One region of the Streptomyces sp. NBC_00887 genome, then DNA from elsewhere that is predicted to be linked to it. Evidence: riboswitches for the same ligand, from Rfam matches in the RefSeq annotation. Region 1 holds a riboswitch; each other region holds the start of a gene.
The links. A riboswitch is a leader RNA that binds a small molecule or an ion and turns the genes downstream of it on or off. The one in region 1 is predicted to bind cobalamin.
Positions count from the first base shown of each region.

Region 2: it holds a riboswitch for cobalamin, as region 1 does, so the genes downstream of both, OG844_RS37270 (cobalamin biosynthesis protein) here and OG844_RS13210 (CbtB-domain containing protein) in region 1, are expected to answer to the same signal.
Region 3: it holds a riboswitch for cobalamin, as region 1 does, so the genes downstream of both, OG844_RS08340 (cobalamin biosynthesis protein) here and OG844_RS13210 (CbtB-domain containing protein) in region 1, are expected to answer to the same signal.

Region 1 covers NZ_CP108788.1:2,893,922-2,896,175, reverse strand. Annotated here, with positions in the region: gene OG844_RS13220 (4'-phosphopantetheinyl transferase) at 1-520, shown strand, start outside; gene OG844_RS13215 (histidine phosphatase family protein) at 435-1,037, opposite strand; adenosylcobalamin (AdoCbl) riboswitch at 1,173-1,270, shown strand; gene OG844_RS13210 (CbtB-domain containing protein) at 1,315-1,530, shown strand; gene OG844_RS13205 (CbtA family protein) at 1,557-2,254, shown strand, end outside.
Region 2 covers NZ_CP108788.1:8,183,312-8,185,565, reverse strand. Annotated here, with positions in the region: gene OG844_RS37280 (anion permease) at 1-432, shown strand, start outside; gene OG844_RS37275 (hypothetical protein) at 445-666, shown strand; cobalamin riboswitch at 830-957, shown strand; gene OG844_RS37270 (cobalamin biosynthesis protein) at 1,087-2,034, shown strand; gene OG844_RS37265 (cobyric acid synthase) at 2,031-2,254, shown strand, end outside.
Region 3 covers NZ_CP108788.1:1,819,022-1,821,275, reverse strand. Annotated here, with positions in the region: gene OG844_RS08345 (cobyric acid synthase) at 1-297, opposite strand, end outside; gene OG844_RS08340 (cobalamin biosynthesis protein) at 294-1,241, opposite strand; cobalamin riboswitch at 1,371-1,498, opposite strand; gene OG844_RS08335 (hypothetical protein) at 1,662-1,883, opposite strand; gene OG844_RS08330 (anion permease) at 1,896-2,254, opposite strand, start outside.

The sequences.
Region 1 (2,254 bases):
TGGCCACCGTGGGGCGCCCCTGTGGCCCGAGGGGATCGTGGGCAGCATGACGCACTGCGAGGGCTACCGAGCCGCAGCGCTGGCCCGGGCGTCCGACGTGCGCGCGCTGGGCATCGACGCGGAACCGGACGAAGCTCTGCCGACCGACGTGTGGGAGGTCATCTCGCTCCCCTCGGAGAGGCGGCGGATCGGCCCGGTCGCGGGCGGCGCGGCCCCCCACTGGGATCGGCTGGTCTTCAGCGCCAAGGAGAGTGTTTTCAAGACGTGGTACCCGCTCACAGGCATCGAGCTCGACTTCGACGAGGCGGAGATCGAATTCCGCCGGAGCGAAGGGGCTTGGCACCGGGGCACCTTCACGGCGCAGCTGTTGCGGACGGCGCCCGGGATACCGGGCACGTTCGAGGGAAGGTGGCTGGTCCAGGACGGGTTCGCGGTTACCGCGATCGCCCTGCCCCACGCTCCCCGCGTTCCTCCGGAGGGCGACCGCACCGCAGGTTCCACCGGCCGGACCGCCCGCTGAGCTCGGTGAGCGCGAGCGGGGGAACGTCCAGCCGCCAGAAGGCCTGTACCGGCAGAGCCAGCGCCTGGACCACCGCCGCGCGGACGACCGCGGGTTCGACCACGGCCATGACCCGCACGTCGCGGTCCCCGGCCAGGGTCTCCAGCCAACTGCCCACCCGGGCAGCCAGGTCCAGGAGCGACTCGCCCCCGTGCGGGGCGGCCGATGGGTCGGCCAGCCAGGCGGACACGGCGTCGGGTTCAGCGGCGCCGACGTCCGACAGTCGTTGACCGCTCCAGCGCCCCATGTGCCAGTCGCGGAGCGCGGGTTCGGCACTGGGGGCAAGTCCGAGCGCCTGAGCGGTCTGCAGGCAGCGCTCCGAAGGGCCGCGCGCATACCGGTCGGCTCCCGGTACGTCACCGGCGGCGTCCTCGGCCCTGCGCAGACCTGCCTCGTCCAACGGTGCGTCACCCTCGAAGCGTGCCTCTCTCGACGCCGCGTTCATGGCCGGTGAGATCAACATCACCCGTACCGTCATGCTCCGCCTCCCCTTCTTCAACAACTGCCCGATGCGTAGGCGCCCCATGGGAACACGGCTCGCGCCGCGGGCCGCGACCGGGACGGTTGCACCGTGGCGGCGCCCGAGCAACAGGCGGTATGGTCGCGGCAACCAAGACGAGGTGTGAACGGAAGTCCGGTGAGAATCCGGCACGGTCGCGCCACTGTGTACCCGCTCGTTCTGCGGGAAAGTCAGACCCGGCACCTTCGTCTCAGGCACCACGACAGGGACGCGTGTTCCCACAGGAGGTTCTGCCATGGCACATTCTGCTGCCCCAGCTGCGATCGCACCCGCGATCACCCCCATCTCCCTGAAGGCCATTGCCCCCTGGGCCGTCTTCTTCGGCATCCTGATGCTGGTCCTGCTGTACTTCGTCGGAGCCGAGCAGGGCGCCACCGCGGTCTTCGCGGGTGAGTCCGTGCACGAGTGGGTCCACGACGGACGCCACCTCCTCGGATTCCCCTGCCACTGAGATTCCGGGAATCAGGGGAACGTTCCATGAACTCCGTATCGGTCAGAGCTCTGCTCGTCCGCGGGATGCTGGCCGGCCTCGTGGCCGGTGCGCTCGCCCTTGCCGTGGCCTACTTCCTCGGTGAGTCCCGCGTGGACGCCGCCATCGCGCTGGAGGAGTCACACGCCCACGACCACGGCGGCGGCGAGGAACTCGTCAGCCGCACGATGCAGGCCACCGGCGGTCTCGCCACCGGTGTCCTCGTATTCGGCGTGGCCATCGGCGGCATCGCCGCACTCGTCTTCTGTTACGCCCTGGGCCGCATCGGCAGCTTCGGCCCCAGGGCCACGGCCGCGCTCGTCGCGGGTGCGGCCCTGCTGACGGTGTACGTCGTGCCGTTCCTGAAGTACCCGGCGAACCCGCCGGCTGTCGGGAACCCCGACACCATCGGACAGCGCACCGGCCTGTTCTTCCTGATGGTCGCTCTCAGCGTGCTGCTGGCCGTAGCCGCCGTGATCTTCGGCAAACGTCTCGCACCCCGCCTGGGCAACTGGAACGCGACGACTGCCGCAGGCGCCGGCTACGTCCTGCTGATCGGGCTCGCCTACGCCTTCCTGCCCTCGTTCAACGAGGTCGGAACGGACTTCCCGGCCAGCCTGCTGTGGGAGTTCCGGTTGTCCACGCTCGCCGTCCAGGCGACGCTCTGGACCGCCTTCGGTCTCGTCTTCGGTTACCTGACCGAGCG
Region 2 (2,254 bases), 5.3 Mb from region 1:
TTCTCGCTCTCCACCACCCAGTCCTGCTCCGGTGCCGTGATGGGCGCCGGTCTCGGACGCAAGGGGGGCGTGGTCCGCTGGTCCACGGCCACCCGCATGTTCATCGCCTGGGGCCTGACCCTGCCGGCCGCCGGTCTGGTCGGCGCGGGCGCGGAGTTCCTCACCAAGCAGGGCCCCTGGGGTGTCGGCGTGGTCGCCGTGCTCCTCGTCGCGGGCTCCGCTGCCATCTGGCTGCTGTCGCGCCGCAAGCCGGTCGACCACACCAACGTCAACGAGACGGACGCCGAGCCCGCGGGCGTCGTCACCACCGCCATCGCGGCCGTCAGCCCTCCGCCCGTCGGCTCCGGCGTCCCGGACCTCAAGACCACCATCCCGGCCCCGGCCCCGACGGCCGGATCCCCGGCCGACCCGGCCCGACCGGCCACGGTGTAAGGACAGATCCGCATGAACATCGACTGGGCAGCTCTCGCCTCCGTCTTCGGCGTCAGCCTCGTGGTCACCGTCGCACTGGTCGGCCTCTTCACTCTCGGCATCATCGGCCTCTCCAAGCAGGCCTCGGCGGTGCAGTCCGGCGGATCTCTCACGCTGGCGCGCACCGGCGCGTACGCCTGCTTCGGGCTGTGCGCGGCGGCGGTCGCCTACGGGATCTATCTGATCGTCGTCTGACCACTCCGGCGCCACGCCACCGTCTCCTCGCATCGGGCCGGACACACCACGTGTGTGTCCGGCCCGATGTGCGTCTGCGCACACTGCACTTCCGCAGGTCAACGGCAGGTTGACGGGCGTTCACGGGGCGTGGTGGACTGCCGGTGCCATTTACGGCGACAGGAGAGGAAGCCGGTGCGAATCCGGCGCGGTCCCGCCACTGTCACCGGGGAGCAGGCCCCCACACGGAAGTCACGGTCCGGCACGGACTGGAAGGCCGGGGGAACTGCGGATCCGGAAGCCAGGAGACTCTCGTCGCCGGTCACGTCGAACCAGGGCGCGGACCCTGAGTTAAGGACATCTGCCATGCCTGGCTGCCGTGCGTCGGTCCCTGTGTCACCCGCTCCGAACATCCTTCGAGGCACGACGGCCGGCTGAACCGTGCGAGCCGACCGCATCTTCGCGTACGGCGCCACCGCCGGTCTGATCGGCGACCTGCTGCTCGGTGACCCCCGGCGGGGCCACCCCGTCGCCGCCTTCGGGCAGGCCGCGGCAGGCCTCGAGAGCCGGCTGTGGCGCGATCACCGCGGCTGGGGCGCCCTGCACGCGCTGGTCTGCGCCGGGGGCGCAGCGGGCGCCGCCGCGCTGGCCGCCCGTGCCGTACGCAACCGTCCCGCCGCGGCCGTGGCACTGACCGCCGTCGCCACCTGGTCCGTCGTCGGCGGTACGTCGCTGGGCCGGGAGGCCCGGGCCATCGGCGGTGCGCTCGCCGCCGGTGACATCGAGGTGGCCCGGGAGCGGCTGCCGCACCTCTGCGGCCGTGACCCCCAGTCCCTCGACGGACCGCAGATCGCCCGCGCGGTGGTGGAGTCCGTCGCCGAGAACACCTCGGACGCCGTCGTCGGCGCTCTGGTGTGGGGCGCCATCGGTGGTGTCCCGGGCCTCGTCGGATTCCGGGCCGTCAACACCCTCGACGCCATGGTCGGTCACAGGTCTCCGCGCCACCGGCGCTACGGCTGGGCCTCGGCCCGCCTCGACGACCTCGCCGGCTGGCCCGGTGCCCGCCTCACCGCCGTGCTCGCCGTGGCCGCCGGTGGCCGTCCGCGCGAGGCCGTACGGGCCTGGCGGGCCGACGCGGGCAAGCACCCGAGCCCCAACGCGGGCCCGGTGGAGGCCTCGTTCGCGGGTGTGCTCGGTGTGCGCCTCGGCGGGACCCTCGCGTACGGCGGGCGGGTCGAGCACCGGCCCGTGCTCAACGGGGAGACCGGCCGGGACGTGCGGGTGACGGATATCGAACGCGCGGTGCGGCTGTCGCGCCGGGTGAGTGTGCTGGCCCTCGGCGTGTGTGCGGCCGCGCGGCTGGCTTCGGGAAGGAGGGGCCGGGCATGAGCGGCGGACAGGGCGGCGGGCTGCTGGTCGCGGGAACGACCTCGGACGCGGGCAAGAGTGTCGTCACGGCGGGAATCTGCCGGTGGCTGGTGCGCCGGGGGGTGAAGGTCGCGCCGTTCAAGGCGCAGAACATGTCGCTGAACTCGTTCGTCACCCGCGAGGGTGCGGAGATCGGCCGCGCCCAGGCGATGCAGGCGCAGGCCGCCCGGGTGGAGCCGAG
Region 3 (2,254 bases), 1.1 Mb from region 1:
CGGCTTGCCCATCAGGACCACCTGACTGGAGCGGTCACCACCGGGCTTGAGCAGCACCGGATTCATCAGCACGCTCGGCTCCACCCGGGCGGCCTGCGCCTGCATCGCCTGGGCGCGGCCGATCTCCGCACCCTCGCGGGTGACGAACGAGTTCAGCGACATGTTCTGCGCCTTGAACGGCGCGACCTTCACCCCCCGGCGCACCAGCCACCGGCAGATTCCCGCCGTGACGACACTCTTGCCCGCGTCCGAGGTCGTTCCCGCGACCAGCAGCCCGCCGCCCTGTCCGCCGCTCATGCCCGGCCCCTCCTTCCCGAAGCCAGCCGCGCGGCCGCACACACGCCGAGGGCCAGCACACTCACCCGGCGCGACAGCCGCACCGCGCGTTCGATATCCGTCACCCGCACGTCCCGGCCGGTCTCCCCGTTGAGCACGGGCCGGTGCTCGACCCGCCCGCCGTACGCGAGGGTCCCGCCGAGGCGCACACCGAGCACACCCGCGAACGAGGCCTCCACCGGGCCCGCGTTGGGGCTCGGGTGCTTGCCCGCGTCGGCCCGCCAGGCCCGTACGGCCTCGCGCGGACGGCCACCGGCGGCCACGGCGAGCACGGCGGTGAGGCGGGCACCGGGCCAGCCGGCGAGGTCGTCGAGGCGGGCCGAGGCCCAGCCGTAGCGCCGGTGGCGCGGAGACCTGTGACCGACCATGGCGTCGAGGGTGTTGACGGCCCGGAATCCGACGAGGCCCGGGACACCACCGATGGCGCCCCACACCAGAGCGCCGACGACGGCGTCCGAGGTGTTCTCGGCGACGGACTCCACCACCGCGCGGGCGATCTGCGGTCCGTCGAGGGACTGGGGGTCACGGCCGCAGAGGTGCGGCAGCCGCTCCCGGGCCACCTCGATGTCACCGGCGGCGAGCGCACCGCCGATGGCCCGGGCCTCCCGGCCCAGCGACGTACCGCCGACGACGGACCAGGTGGCGACGGCGGTCAGTGCCACGGCCGCGGCGGGACGGTTGCGTACGGCACGGGCGGCCAGCGCGGCGGCGCCCGCTGCGCCCCCGGCGCAGACCAGCGCGTGCAGGGCGCCCCAGCCGCGGTGATCGCGCCACAGCCGGCTCTCGAGGCCTGCCGCGGCCTGCCCGAAGGCGGCGACGGGGTGGCCCCGCCGGGGGTCACCGAGCAGCAGGTCGCCGATCAGACCGGCGGTGGCGCCGTACGCGAAGATGCGGTCGGCTCGCACGGTTCAGCCGGCCGTCGTGCCTCGAAGGATGTTCGGAGCGGGTGACACAGGGACCGACGCACGGCAGCCAGGCATGGCAGATGTCCTTAACTCAGGGTCCGCGCCCTGGTTCGACGTGACCGGCGACGAGAGTCTCCTGGCTTCCGGATCCGCAGTTCCCCCGGCCTTCCAGTCCGTGCCGGACCGTGACTTCCGTGTGGGGGCCTGCTCCCCGGTGACAGTGGCGGGACCGCGCCGGATTCGCACCGGCTTCCTCTCCTGTCGCCGTAAATGGCACCGGCAGTCCACCACGCCCCGTGAACGCCCGTCAACCTGCCGTTGACCTGCGGAAGTGCAGTGTGCGCAGACGCACATCGGGCCGGACACACACGTGGTGTGTCCGGCCCGATGCGAGGAGACGGTGGCGTGGCGCCGGAGTGGTCAGACGACGATCAGATAGATCCCGTAGGCGACCGCCGCCGCGCACAGCCCGAAGCAGGCGTACGCGCCGGTGCGCGCCAGCGTGAGAGATCCGCCGGACTGCACCGCCGAGGCCTGCTTGGAGAGGCCGATGATGCCGAGAGTGAAGAGGCCGACCAGTGCGACGGTGACCACGAGGCTGACGCCGAAGACGGAGGCGAGAGCTGCCCAGTCGATGTTCATGCGGATCTGTCCTTACACCGTGGCCGGTCGGGCCGGGTCGGCCGGGGATCCGGCCGTCGGGGCCGGGGCCGGGATGGTGGTCTTGAGGTCCGGGACGCCGGAGCCGACGGGCGGAGGGCTGACGGCCGCGATGGCGGTGGTGACGACGCCCGCGGGCTCGGCGTCCGTCTCGTTGACGTTGGTGTGGTCGACCGGCTTGCGGCGCGACAGCAGCCAGATGGCAGCGGAGCCCGCGACGAGGAGCACGGCGACCACGCCGACACCCCAGGGGCCCTGCTTGGTGAGGAACTCCGCGCCCGCGCCGACCAGACCGGCGGCCGGCAGGGTCAGGCCCCAGGCGATGAACATGCGGGTGGCCGTGGACCAGCGGA